2 regions of the Solibacillus ferritrahens genome follow, and region 1 is predicted to be linked to the other one. Evidence: riboswitches for the same ligand, from Rfam matches in the RefSeq annotation. Region 1 holds a riboswitch; the other holds the start of a gene.

What was found. Region 1 has a riboswitch for lysine ahead of SNE38_RS12825 (transporter substrate-binding domain-containing protein). Riboswitches for the same ligand answer to the same signal wherever they lie in the genome.
Positions count from the first base shown of each region.
Region 2: it holds a riboswitch for lysine, as region 1 does, so the genes downstream of both, SNE38_RS15860 (aspartate kinase) here and SNE38_RS12825 (transporter substrate-binding domain-containing protein) in region 1, are expected to answer to the same signal.

Region 1 is NZ_JAXCLE010000012.1:77,706-85,380, reverse strand. It holds gene SNE38_RS12840 (sensor histidine kinase) at 1-234, shown strand, start outside; gene SNE38_RS12835 (2-oxoglutarate dehydrogenase E1 component) at 549-3,356, shown strand; gene odhB (2-oxoglutarate dehydrogenase complex dihydrolipoyllysine-residue succinyltransferase) at 3,453-4,706, shown strand; lysine riboswitch at 4,847-5,032, shown strand; gene SNE38_RS12825 (transporter substrate-binding domain-containing protein) at 5,150-5,980, shown strand; gene SNE38_RS12820 (amino acid ABC transporter permease) at 6,102-6,848, shown strand; gene SNE38_RS12815 (amino acid ABC transporter ATP-binding protein) at 6,852-7,586, shown strand.
Region 2 is NZ_JAXCLE010000019.1:26,215-33,889, reverse strand. It holds gene sdhB (succinate dehydrogenase iron-sulfur subunit) at 55-831, opposite strand; gene sdhA (succinate dehydrogenase flavoprotein subunit) at 848-2,593, opposite strand; gene SNE38_RS15870 (succinate dehydrogenase cytochrome b558 subunit) at 2,681-3,298, opposite strand; gene SNE38_RS15865 (YslB family protein) at 3,571-3,987, shown strand; gene SNE38_RS15860 (aspartate kinase) at 4,113-5,345, opposite strand; lysine riboswitch at 5,439-5,617, opposite strand; gene uvrC (excinuclease ABC subunit UvrC) at 5,654-7,441, opposite strand; gene trxA (thioredoxin) at 7,541-7,675, opposite strand, start outside.

The DNA of each region.
Region 1 (7,675 bases):
TCAACAATATTAGTTACTATAGAAGATAATGGGCTCGGGATTTCTAAGGAGCATTTACCGTATATTTTTGATCGTTTTTATCGAGTCGATGAATCACGTACAAATGAAGTTGCTGGTACAGGGCTCGGCCTAAGCATTACGAAAATGCTTGTCGATAAGTATCGAATCGTGATGAAGGTGGAGAGTACTTTACAAAAAGGCACTATTTTTTCCCTGAAATTCCACAAAAAATAGAATAATTTTAGTCAATCTATTTATTATTTCAATAGTTCAAGAAAAAATATGCTTAATTTTATAAAAAGAGTTGTATTTTTTGTGAAGAGTAGTAAGATTGAGATGGAAAAAACGTTCTTCCCCCTTTTATAATGTGCTTTTAGTCTGTGTGGAAGAGTGGTAAAATATTATTTGATTTATTTTGGTAGATAAAAAAGTGATACTTTATTATCAACATAGGGAAGATAATAATTTTAATATTGTGGTATATAAAATTATTTCTTCCTAAGTAAATTATTGGAACAGCCATAAGGCAAAATTTGGAGGTTATTTTCATGTCGAACAATGTATTACCTGCAGGTTCTCCATGGTCTGCGTTCTCTGGTCCTAACTTAGGTTATGTATTAGAGCAATACGACTTATTCCTGCAATCTCCTGAAGAAGTTGAACCGGAATTAGTACAGTTATTCCAAGCTTACGGTGGTCCTGTATTCGCGGATGGTCAACAACCAGCTGCAACAGCAGCTGTAGCAGGTACTGGAGACTACAAAAAAGTATTAGCAGCAGTTAAATTGGCAGAATCTATTCGTGAATATGGTCATTTAGCAGCAGATTTGTACCCATTAAAAAATCGTCAATTAGATACTTCACGCATTGAAGAAAGCGTATTCAATTTAACAGCAGCAGATCTTCAGGCCATTCCTGCATCAGTATTTTTTGCAAATGTCCCTGTAGGCGTTACTAACGGTAAAGAGGCAATTGATTACTTGAAATCTGTTTATACAGACAAAGTAGGGGTAGAAGTTGCACATTTACAAAACCCGGAAGAGCGTGCTTGGATCGAAGCACAAATTGAAGGAGGAGCTTTTAAAGCGTCTCTAACTTCAGATGAAAAGAAAGCCGTGTTAGAACGTTTAACACGTATTGAAAACTTTGAAAAATTCATCCATAAAACATTCGTTGGTCAAAAGCGCTTCTCTGGAGAAGGTTTAGACACACAAATCATTTTATTAGATGAAATCATTAAAGCTTCTGAATCAAATGGTGTTAAAAATGTACGAATCGGTATGGCTCACCGTGGTCGTTTAAATGTACTGACTCACGTACTGAAAAAACCATACGATATGATGTTTTCAGATTTCGCACACGTTTCGAATGATCTTTTCTTACCAGAAGACGGCCGTTTACAAATTACAAAAGGCTGGACAGGTGACGTTAAGTATCATATGGGTGCATCTTACACACATGATTCTGGCTTGAATGTGAAATTAGCATACAATCCATCTCACTTAGAAGTAGGAAATCCACTTGTTATTGGTTCTGTGCGTGCTGCACAAGATGATACTTCTGAACCGGGTGTTGCTAAGCACGATCCATCTTCTGCAATGGGTATTATTCTTCACGGAGATGCAGCATTTGCAGGTCAAGGGATTGTAACAGAAGGCTTTAACTTCTCTCAAACAGCAGGCTTTAAAACTGGTGGTACTGTACAGATTATCGCGAACAACATGATCGGTTTCACAACTGAATTGCATGATTCTCGTTCATCAAACTACTCATCAGATCCAGCTAAAGGGTATGATATTCCTGTAATCCATGTGAATGCAGATAGCCCTGAAACAGTAGCAGCTGTAGGTCGTTTTGTAGCGGCATACCGTGCTAAGTTTAAAAAAGATATCGTTATTGACTTGATTGGGTACCGTCGCTACGGACATAATGAAACGGATGATCCGACAGTAACAAACCCTGAAACATATAAATTAGTAGCAAAACATGAGCCAATCCGTGCATTATATGGTGCACAGTTAGCTGAAGCAGGTATTTTATCTGCAGACGAAGTAAAGGCATTGGATTCAAGCATTTATGCTGAAATGCAAGCTGCTTACGATCATGTTAAGGCAATGGCAGAAAAAGACGAGCACTTATCGACTGAAATGCCTGAAGAATTAAAAATTGAATTCCCTGAGATTGACACGAAAGTTGATGCAGATCGTTTAGCTAAAGTGAACGAAGATTTACTTTTATTTGGTGACGGTTTTGAACCACAAAACAAATTAGGTAAGATTTTAGCAAAACGTCGTGATGCATTTACTGAAGGTAAAATTGACTGGGGTCATGCTGAAACATTAGCATATGCAACAATTACACAAGACGGCACACCGGTTCGTTTTACTGGTCAGGATGCACAGCGTGGTACGTTCTCTCAACGTCACTTAGTATTACACGATAAAAACAATGGCGCTGAGTTCACACCATTACACCATGTTGAAGGTGCAAAAGCTTCATTCACAGTTTACAACTCACCACTTACAGAAGCGGGTGTTGTAGGATTTGAATATGGTTATAATTTAGAAAACGAAAACGTACTATCTGTATGGGAAGCGCAATTCGGTGACTTCGCAAACATGGCACAAGTAATGTTTGATAACTTCATCTCAAGTGCACGCTCTAAATGGGGACAAAAATCTGGTTTCGTACTTCTATTACCACATGGTTATGAAGGTCAAGGTCCAGAGCACTCATCTAGCCGTATGGAACGTTTCCTACAATTATCAGCTGAAAATAACTGGTTCGTAGCAAACTGCTCTAACGCAGGTAACTACTACCACTTATTGCGTCGTCAAGCTGCTTTATTAGGTACTGAAGGTGTACGCCCATTAATAGTGGTATCTCCAAAATCACTACTACGCCACCCATTAGCTGCAGCGACAGCTGAACAACTAGCTACTGGTCGATTCCAGGAAGTTATTGAACAGCCAGGTTTAGGTAAAAATCCTAAGTCTGTAGAAAAAGTAGTACTTGGAACAGGTAAAGTAATGATAGATTTAGCAGAGCGTGTAAAAGATGGCGAAGGTTTTGACCACCTGCACATCGTTCGTGTTGAACAAATTTACCCATTCCCTGCACAACAAGTGAAAGATATTATCGCTCGCTTCCCGAATGTGAAGGAAATTGTATGGGTACAGGAAGAGCCGAAAAACCAAGGCTCATGGACTTATGTTCTTGAAACATTATATGATATTGCTGAAGGCAAAAAAGTTCGCTATGTAGGTCGCCCTGCAATGAGCTCAACTTCTGAAGGTGATGGCGATTCACATAAAGCAGCTCAAGCGAAATTAGTAAATGAAGCACTTGAAAAATAATATAATCGATTGATTGATACCCAAGCTACTTCTATATAAGGTAGGGGTAGCTTGCTATACAATAACTGTATAGCGTAATAAAAGGAGGATATGAACGTGGCTGAAATTAAAGTCCCTGAATTAGCAGAATCAATTACTGAAGGCACAATTGCCCAGTGGGTTAAAAAAGTTGGAGATCGCGTAGAAAAAGGCGAATTCATCGTAGAATTAGAAACAGATAAAGTAAACGCTGAAATCATCTCTGAAGAAGCAGGCGTATTAACTCAAATTTTAGCTGAAGAAGGCGATACTGTATTAGTTGGACAAGTAATCGCGGTAGTTGAAGCTGGCGAAGGCGCAGCTCCAGCACCTGCAGCAAAAGAGGAAGCACCAGCACCTGCTGCACCTGCAAAAGAAGAAGCTCCTAAAGCAGCAGCACCAGCTCCAGTAGCAGTTGAAGAAACTTCAGGTGAGCGAGTAATTGCTTCACCAGCAGCTCGTAAATTAGCTCGTGAAAAAGGCATTGACTTAGCAGCGATCTCTCCAGTAGATCCTCAAGGTCGTGTACGTGTTCAAGACGTAGCAGCTCATGGCACAGCGCCTGCAGCACCTGCTCAAGCAGCAGCTCCAGCTGGAAATGGTCCAATGATCTTCACACCAGCAGCTGACACTGATCGTGTAACTGTTGAAAAAATGAGCCGTCGTCGTCAAACAATTGCAAAACGTTTATTAGAAGTTAAACAATCAACTGCAATGTTAACTACATTCAACGAAATCGACATGACTAACATCATGGCATTACGTAAACGTAAACAAGAACAATTCGTGAAAGCAAACGACATCAAATTAGGTTTCATGTCATTCTTCACAAAAGCAGTAGTTGCAGCACTTAAAAAATATCCATACGTTAACGCTCAAATTAACGGTGACGAAATTCACTTAAACAACTTCTTCGATATCGGGATCGCGGTATCAACTGAAGAAGGTTTAGTAGTACCAGTAGTTCGTGATGCTAACGCTAAGAACTTCGCTGAAATCGAGAAAAACATCGCTGAGCTTGCAGGTAAAGCTCGCGACAAAAAATTAGGCTTAAACGACATGGCTGGTGGATCTTTCACAATCACAAACGGTGGTGTATTCGGTTCATTAATGTCAACGCCTATCATGAACGGTACACAAGCTGGTATTTTAGGTATGCACTCAATCGTTAACCGTCCAGTAGCTGTTAACGGTGAAGTTCAAATCCGCCCAATGATGTACGTGGCATTATCTTATGACCACCGTATCATCGATGGTAAAGATTCTGTTGGCTTCTTAAAAACAGTTAAAGAAATGATTGAAAACCCAGAAGATTTATTATTAAATTCATAATTAAAACTTTGAAAGCTAATTCGTAATTTATATTGCGAATTAGCTTTTTTTTATTTAAATTTCAGAAAAATGAGTGTTGACGGAAAAGTTGGAATAATGTTAAACTTAGACTATTAATTTAATAACAAAACCTCACAGCTTAGTGAGGTAGAGGTGCGGTATTTAATAGTTTTGTATGGAGTCATTGAGCTGACAGTGAAGTATAAAAGAAGGAAATATCGCCGAAGTGTTGTTTTAGCTCGATTTAACAGCGCTGGGTCTGTAATAAATAATTGCAGGACTGTCTCAATCTTCTTCCCGGATGATTGAGGTGTGCTATCTCATATTGGGAACTGTAGAGGATTTGGGCTAATCGTGAATGTAAACGACCTAAGGATATCCTTTTAGGTTGTTTTTTTTCATTTCTAAAAGCCGGAAATATATTTAATAAGGAGAGAATTGACTTGAAAAAGAAACTATTAATGGTAATTACTGCAATGATGACGATTTTTGTACTTGCAGCATGTGGTACAGATGATGAAAAATCAACTGGTTCAGACAAGAAAGTATTAAAGGTTGGTATGGAAGCCGGTTATGCACCATTTAACTGGTCACAAAAAGGTGATTCAAACGGTGGAGTACCGATTGATGGTTCTAAAGAATACGCAGCAGGCTATGATGTGGAAATCGCGAAAAAAATTGCTGAAGGCTTAGATATGGAATTAAAAGTTGTGAAAACAGACTGGGATGGGTTAATTCCTTCATTGCAATCAGGCGCAATTGATTTAGTAATTGCAGGAATGTCGCCAATGCCGGATCGTAAGGAAGCAATCGATTTTACAGAAAACTATTATACAAGTGATTATGTAATCGTAGTTAAAGAAGATGGTCCATATGCTAATGCAACATCATTATCTGATTTCTCGGGTGCAAAAATTACAGGTCAGCAAGCGACAACACACTATGATGTAATTGACCAAATCGAAGGTGTAAATAAGCAGGTAGCAGCAACTGACTTTGGTGCAATGCGCGTGCAATTACAATCAGGTGCAATCGATGGCTACGTTTCTGAGCGACCTGAGGGTATTTCTGCTGAAATGGCATTAAACAACATTAAGTATATCGTTCCAGAACCAAACTTCGAAGCAGATGAAGCGTCTACAGCTGTAGCAGTAGGGTTGAAAAAGGGATCTGATTTACGTGAACAAATTAACAAAGTATTAGCTGAAATTTCGGAAGAAGAGCGTCAACAATTAATGGAAGACGCTATTGCAAATCAACCAGCAGCACAGTAAACCGTGCAGCAATGATGTTTTAATTAAGGTTGTCTTGCCGGCAAACGGGAGACAACCTTTTTCTATTATCATCACCCAATACATATAGAATATTAATAAGAAAGAATTGGAGGACAAGGCTATGGCATTTTTGGAATCATCATGGAACTTGTTTACGAACAACTGGGATTTATTCGTACGTGGAGCTTGGACTGCACTTCTATTGGCAATTATCGGAACTATTTGTGGAACACTAATCGGATTTTTTATCGGAATTATGCATACGATTCCTAAACGTAAAAAGAATGTAAAATCAATGCTTTTAAAAGTATTCAATTTCATATTAACCGCATATGTGGAAATATTTAGGGGAACGCCAATGATGGTTCAAGCCATGGTTGTGTTTTACGGTCTTGTTTATTTAGGAATTGATATTGACCGCTTTTTAGCAGCTTCTCTCGTTATAAGCTTAAACACAGGAGCCTATATGGCGGAATATGTGCGTGGGGGTATTGTATCGATTGATAAAGGGCAATTTGAGGCAGCTCAGGCAATCGGGATGAATCATCTTCAAACAATGATTCATATCGTCATACCACAAGTAGCACGAAATATCTTACCTGCTACAGGTAACCAATTCGTTATGAATATTAAAGACTCTTCGGTTTTAAGTGTTATTTCCGTAGTAGAACTATTCTTTACAGCGAACTCGATTGCCGGTAGTAACTATAAATATATCGAAGCATTCTTTATTGCAACGGTATTGTACTTCATTATGACATTTACCGTAACGCGGTTCTTATTACTGTTTGAGAAGAAGATGGATGGACCCGCTTCCTATAAAGTGGAGCTCATTACAGGCAATAAGCTAGAAAAGGATGGTAAATAAACTATGACAGTTGTAATTGACATTAACCATTTAAATAAAAAATTCGGTGATCATGAAGTATTAAAAGATGTTAATTTCCAGGTAAATAAAGGAGAGGTTGTTACATTAATCGGTTCTTCTGGATCGGGGAAATCTACATTGTTACGATGCATTAACCTTCTAGAAACACCTACAGCTGGGGAAATCATATACAACGGCGAAAATATACTAAATGATGGTCATCATATAGAAAAGTACCGCACACATTTAGGTATGGTTTTCCAGCAGTTTAATTTGTTCAATAATTTGGATGTACTTAATAACTGTATGGTCGGTCAAATAAAAGTACTGAAGCGTACAAAAGAAGAAGCACAGCAAAATGCGTTCAAATATTTAGAACTGGTTGGCATGAGTGCTTATAAAAATGCGAAGCCAAAACATTTATCAGGTGGTCAAAAGCAACGTGTGGCAATAGCGCGTGCATTAGCGATGGACCCGGATGTGATGTTGTTCGATGAACCGACGTCTGCACTCGATCCGGAAATGGTGGGGGAAGTATTGAAAGTAATGCGTCATCTCGCAGATCAGGGAAATACAATGCTGATTGTCACACATGAGATGGAATTTGCAAAGGAAGTATCCGACCGCATCGTTTTTATGGATAAAGGAGTAATTGTAGAAGAAGGTCCTCCTGAAGCAATACTTGTAAATCCAAGTCACGAACGGACGAAGGAATTTTTAAAACGTACATTGCGCTAAAAATAGCATTAGGAGAAAAAGTAGCTACAAAAGTAACTTTATCGCAATAAAAAACAAGGAGGTTCCCGAAAAATTCATTTTCGGAACAC
Region 2 (7,675 bases), on a different contig from region 1:
TTTTATATAAAAAAAAGACCCCCACCAAAGCGGGAGTCTTTTAAATCTATTCTATTAGTCAACCATATGGTCTGAACCAAAGAAGTTCTTGAACATTTGAACTGTTGTCGCACGGTTAAGTGCAGCGATAGATGTTGTTAAAGGAATCCCTTTTGGACAAGCAGCTACACAGTTTTGAGAGTTACCACAGTTTGCAAGACCACCGTCGCCCATAATTGCTGCTAAACGCTCGTCTTTATTCATTGCACCAGTTGGGTGAGTGTTGAATAAACGAACTTGTGATAATGGTGCTGGACCCATGAATGAAGCTTTTTCAGACACGTTTGGACATGCTTCCATACAAACACCACAAGTCATACATTTAGATAGCTCATAAGCCCATTGACGTTTACGTTCTGGCATACGTGGACCTTCACCTAAATCATAAGTACCATCGATTGGCACCCATGCTTTAACTTTCTTAAGTGCATTGAACATGCGCTCACGATCTACTTGTAAGTCACGTACAACCGGGAAAGTTTTCATTGGCTCTAGGCGAATTGGTTGAGTTAATTTATCTACTAATGCTGAACAAGATTGTTGTGGACGCCCGTTAATAACCATTGAACATGCACCACAAACTTCTTCTAAACAGTTCATATCCCAAGTTACCGGTGTCGTTTTTTGACCGTCAGCAGTAACAGGGTATTTTTGAATATGCATTAGCGCAGAGATAACGTTCATACCTGGACGGTAAGGAACTTCAAACTTCTCAACACGTGTAGCACCGTTCTCACTATCTTGACGAACGATTTCTAACTTAACTGTTCTTTCAGTACTTACTGTTTCCATTGTTTAGTTCCCCTTTCTACGCTGAGTAGTCGCGTTTACGTGGTGGAATTAACGAAACGTCTACTTCTGCATAAGAAATAATTGGCTCGCCCGTTGCAGGGTCGAACTTCGCCATAGTTGTTTTTAAGAAGTTTTCATCATCACGTTCTGGGAATTCAGGCTTATAGTGAGCACCACGAGATTCGTTACGTAATAATGCACCCTTAGTCATAACTTTAGCTAAATATAGCATGTTCTTTAACTGACGAGTGAAGTGGGCACCTTGATTCGACCATTTTTGAGTGTCGTTAATGTTGATGTTTTCCCAACGCTCTTGTAACTCAGTTAATTTCGCATAAGTTTCTTCTAATTTTGAATTAACACGTACAACAGTCATGTTGTCAGTCATCCACTCACCTAACTCTTTATGAAGTAAGTAAGCGTTTTCTGTACCATCCATATTTAAGATAGCTTCCCATTTTTCTGTTTCTTCTTGTACGCGACGAGAGTAAATCTCTTCTGGTAAGTCTTCTGCATGCTTTTGAAGTCCTTTAATGTACTTCACAGCATTTGGTCCAGCAACCATACCACCGTAAATTGCTGATAATAGTGAGTTAGCACCTAAACGGTTTGCACCATGTTGTGAGTAATCACATTCACCCGCAGCAAATAAGCCAGGGATTTCAGTCATTTGATCATAGTCAACCCATAATCCACCCATTGAGTAGTGAACTGCAGGGAAGATTTTCATCGGTAATTTACGTGGGTCATCCCCTACGAATTTCTCGTAGATTTCAATGATACCACCTAATTTAATATCTAATTCATGTGGATCTTTGTGGGATAGGTCTAAGTATACCATGTTTTCGCCATTAATACCGAGTTTTTGATTTACACACACATCAAAAATCTCACGTGTAGCGATATCACGTGGTACTAAGTTACCGTAAGCAGGATATTTTTCTTCTAAGAAGTACCATGGCTTACCGTCTTTATAAGTCCATATACGTCCACCTTCACCACGAGCAGATTCTGACATTAGACGGTTTTTGTCGTCTCCAGGAATCGCTGTTGGGTGAATTTGGATCATTTCACCATTTGAATATGTTGCACCTTGTTGATAAACAATTGATGCTGCAGAACCTGTGTTAATTACAGAGTTCGTTGTTTTACCGAAGATAATACCAGGTCCACCAGTTGCCATAATAACAGCATCACCGCGGAATGAACGGATTTCTTCAGATTTTAAATCTTGTGCTACGATACCTCGGCAAACGCCTTCATCATCAAGAACAGCACCCAAGAATTCCCAGTGCTCATATTTTGTAACTAAACCAGCAACTTCTTGTGCACGAACTTGCTCATCTAGTGCGTATAATAATTGTTGACCTGTTGTAGCACCTGAGAATGCTGTACGGTGCATTAACGTACCTCCGAAACGACGGAAGTCAAGTAAACCTTCTGGTGTACGGTTGAACATTACACCCATACGGTCCATTAAGTGGATAATTCCAGGGGCTGCATCACACATACCCTTAACTGGTGGTTGGTTCGCTAAGAAATCTCCACCGTATACTGTATCATCAAGGTGGATCCATGGAGAATCCCCTTCACCTTTTGTATTTACTGCTCCGTTAATTCCGCCTTGTGCACATACAGAGTGTGAACGTTTTACGGGAACTAACGAGAATAATTCAACTGCAGTACCAACTTCAGCTGCTTTAATCGTAGCCATTAAGCCTGCTAAACCGCCACCAACGACGATTACTTTACTCTTTGCCATGATTATTTCTCACTCCTCATTAATTGCTAATTACTTTTACTCATAATTCATTCGAACTGCCTTTATAACTGTGTATTAGTGATCAAGTTAAATTACGAATGAGATGATAGCTGCAACACCTACGATCGCCAATATTACGAAGAATAATAACGTAACATAAGTTGCGATCTGTTGAGATTTTTTAGACTGTGTAATACCCCAGCTTACTAAGAATGACCATAGGCCGTTAGCTAAGTGGAATGCTGCTGAAACGATACCGACAATATAGAATGCCAACATTAATGGATTGTCAACGATTTCCACCATCATATCGAAGTTAACTTCAGCACCAAACGCTTTTTGAATACGCGTTTGGAAAATGTGCCACGCAATGAAAATTACTAGGAAGATTCCTGTAAAACGTTGTAAAGCAAACATCCAGTTACGGAATGTGCTGAAACGACCCGTATTGTGTGTAGATGTAAATGCAATAAACACACCATAGAATCCGTGGAACATTAATGGAATATAGATAATAATCCATTCCATTGCTAACAATAACGAATGTGGAACTAATTCCATCATACCTGTTGCGTTATTGTAAACCTCTTCACCACCAACTGCAGTGAAGTTCAAAGTTAAGTGGAACACCAAGAACAACCCGACAGGAACTACACCTAATAACGAGTGTAAGCGGCGCCATAAAAATTCACGATCTTTCGACAAAACTGTTACCCCCCTTAGTACTTGAAATACACAATGTGCAACGCCTCAAAATTGTAAACGTTGTGTTATTGACTGCGCATTTCATCATGGTACAATATTATGACATGTCCATTGTACTCTCAACAGATACTAGCGTCAAGGTAACGAGGGATATTTTATAATCATTTTAAAGACGGATTTATGCTATTTAAAGTCCAGTTTTTTCTACTTATAACTATTTTCTTCCTGAAAGAATGAAAATTATAAGAAAATTTATGAAAGAGGTTTTTAATATGGAGGGGTACAAAATGAAAACGATTCCAAGTTTTGGATATGAAATCCTTCGCGATCATCTTCTACCATCGATTTTAGGTAAGCATGAGGAAGATGTTTTATATTGGGCAGGGAAAGAACTCGCACGTAAATTTCCGCTATTTGCCATGGATGAGCTTCCTTCATTTTTTGGGGAGGCCGGTTGGGGTCAGTTAATTTTAGATAAAGAAATAAAGGATGAACTTCATTACATACTTATGACAACCGAGGAAATGTCGATTAATATTGAGCAGCGCTGTTTTCGTTTAGAGGCTGGCTTTTTGGCCGAGCAAAAACAAAAGCAACTCGGTTACTTAACCGAATGCTATGTAGAAAAAATCGAAAAGAAGAATTACGTCAAATTCATTTTAAAGTGGGATTTAAAAGAGAAGATTTGAGCATAACTAAAAACTGTTGCTTTTTTTTAGAAAGCAACAGTTTTTAGTTCCTTTAATATCATAAATATAGCATTATCACTATTAATTAGCACCAAGAAAGCTCTAAATTTATCTTCTACCTTATTTTATGAAGCCGGAACTTCCTTCATTGCTATATTAAATTCCTCATGCAAAGCGTTTGCAGCATACACCATATCTTCTTGTGGAACAACGACTGACACTTTTATTTCAGATGTACTAACCATTTTAACCGGAATATGCTCACGTCCTAGACGCGCAAACATGCGTGCCGCAACTCCTGGATTCGAAGCCATCGCTGATCCAATAATCGATACTTTAGCCAAACCGACTTCAAAATCTGCAAAACTAAATCCTAGTGACAGTTTACTCGATTCTAATACACGTAAAGCTTCTGCAAACTCTACTTTAGATATTGTAAAGGAAATAGTAGGCTTTATCCCATCAATTACTGCCTGCACAATAATATCAACATTGATATCATTTTCTGCTAAAACACTAAATACTTCGGCTAATGACGCTGTTTCATATGAATCATATCCAATTGTTAAACGAATAATATCAGATTCGTATGCCACCCCGCGCACAAGTAAATTCTTTTCCATGTCTACATCCCCTTTTATTAATGTACCTTCTACATCCTCTTTAGCTGAGCGTACAACGATTGGCATATTGTATTTTTTTGCAAGCTCAACCGCACGAGGATGCAAAATTTTAGTACCTAAATTTGAAAACTCCAACATTTCATCATATGAAATCTCAGAAAGTTTTGTAGCACTTTCAACACGCTGAGGATCTGCCGTATAAATACCCTCCACCGATGAATAAATATCGACACGCTCCGCATTTAAAGCAACCGCTAATGCAACAGCGGAAGTTTCAGATCCACCTTTCCCTAATGTCGAAATGTTATCGGTCTCTGTTATTCCTTGAAAACCTGATACAACAACGATTTCTCCTAATTCAAAATGCTTTTCAATACGTTTATTATCTACAAAATCAATCCGGGCATTACCATATTTTTCATTCGTTTGAATACCTGCCTGCCAACCGACAAGTGAAACTGCTTTCCCACCATGCTCTTGAATCGCTATTGCAAGAAGGGCACTAGTCAACTGCGCTCCTGTAGCGATTAATGCATCCATATCACGCTTCGACGGTTCATGCGTAATTTCCGCTGCAAATTGGCGTAAATTTTGACGAATGGGTGTCATCGAAGAAACGACAACGACTAAGTTTATGCCGCGACCTTGCTCTTTTATCACCTTTTTTGCAACCTGTACTATTTTTTCTGTTGTTGCCAACATAGGTCCACCAAACTTTACTACGACTGTTTGCAATCTCTTCCACTCCTTATTTTTGCGCATAAAAAAAAACGACTTTCCATATGTTCATGGAAAGTCGCCGTCAATACAAATAAAAGTTTATATGCTTTTCAGGATAGCTCTCCAGAACATAAAGTTCTGACAATCTTACATTTCTTAAATGTAAAACCAGCAAAACACGTGAACAATACGCATTTCACTTCGGCAGAATTCCCTTTCAATTGCTGTCGCTGGAATTGTTCTTCCTCGAGCAATTTACTCTTTAATACTGCACCTCTATCATTAGTAACTATTGAATTACCATTTATAGTAACATAACCTTATTATTTATTCAATGATGCTTCGTGAAAATGGCGATAAATCACTTCTGCTAATTTTGCAGGGACACCGGCTTCTTGCAATTGCAGCTCAGTTGCTTCACGAATTTTCTTCACCGATCCGAAATGCTTCATAAGTTGTTGTTTACGTTTAGGTCCTACCCCTGCAATGCCATCAAGTACGGATGTAATTGCATTCGTCTGATGTTGTTGACGCAAAAATGTAATGGCAAACCGGTGTACTTCATCTTGTATACGCTGCAATAAGTAAAATCCATCACTTGTCCGTTTTAAAGGTACAACTTCCGGTGGAGCACCAAACAACAGCTGTGATGTATTATGCTTATCATCTTTTGCAAGACCTGCTATTGGGATCATTAATCCTAACTCATCTTCAATTACTTCTCTTGCGACCTCCATTTGTCCCTTTCCCCCATCAATTAGGATTAAGTCCGGTAGTGGTAAATTCTCCCGCAATACTCGTGTATAACGACGACGAATGACCTCTTGCATCGCGCCATAATCATCATGTTTTGCGGCTTCCCGCGTTTTATATTTCCGGTATTCTTTTTTTGCAGGCTTCCCGTCAACAAAAACAACCATTGCAGAAACAGGATCCGCACCGTGCATATGACTATTATCAAAAGCTTCTATACGGAGTGGCAATGGAATTTGCATAGCTTCGGCAAGTGCTTCACAAGCTCCTACTGTTCGTTCTTCCTGCCGCTCAATTAACTGGAATTTCCCATGTATTGCAATATTGGCATTTTTCATCGCTAGATCGACCAGCTCTTTTTTTGTTCCGCGCTTTGGGGTTTGTACCTTTACATTTAAAAGCTTTTGCAAAATCGTTCCATCAATTGTCTTTGGTACGAAAATCTCTTTTGGTAGTAAATGATGTGGCTGCTCGTAAAAACGTCCGACAAATGTTAAAAATTCTTCTTCCGCCTCGTTATAAATAGGGAAAATGGAAACATCACGTTCAATTAATTTTCCTTGCCGTACAAAAAATACTTGTACACACATCCAGCCTTTTTCGACCGCATAGCCAAATACATCTCGATTGCTCAAATCATCCGATACTATTTTTTGCTTTTGCATAACCTGCTCGATATGTGCAATTAAATCCCGGAATTCCTTGGCCCGTTCAAATTCAAGCTTTTCGGCGGCATCCAGCATTTTTTGCTGAAGGTCATTTTGAATCTCTTCGACACCACCGTTTAGAAACTTTGAAATTTCACCAATCATTTCATCATATACTTGTTTTTCAATGTCTTTTACACAGGGGGCTAAACATTGCCCTAAATGATAATACAGGCATACTTGATTTGGCAGATGTGTACATTTACGAAGTGGATATAAACGATCGAGCAATTTCCGCGTTTCATTGGCAGCATACGCATTTGGATAAGGTCCAAAATATTTTGCCTTATCCTTTTTTACTTTCCTAGTTGTTATTATTCGAGGGTAACGTTCATTCGTTATTTTTATATAAGGATATGTTTTATCATCTGTTAACTTCACATTATATTTCGGATCATGTAATTTTATTAAATTCAGCTCTAGTATAAGTGCTTCAAGATCACTTGAAGTTACAATATATTCAAAGTCCTCTATTTCACTGACTAATCTCGCTGTTTTACCATCATGGCTGCCTGTAAAATACGAACGCACTCGGTTTTTTAATACTTTCGCCTTGCCGACATATATTATTGTGCCTTGACGGTCTTTCATAATATAGCAGCCGGACTCATTCGGTAATATTTCTAGCTTTGCTTTAATATTTGCATTCATATTCTCACCCATTTGGATATGTCATTCACTTTATTTTAACTTATAGTCCTATAAGAAAAAAGCCGTACACCTTATTAGGCATACGGCTTTACAATTTAATTATTTGTTATCGTTAATAAAGTCGATTAAAGCTTCTTTTGGCATGAAGCCAGCAGTTTTTGCTTTTAATTCACCATCAACAAATAATAATAATGATGGGATTGACATAATTTGATAATCTGCAGCAGTGCCTTG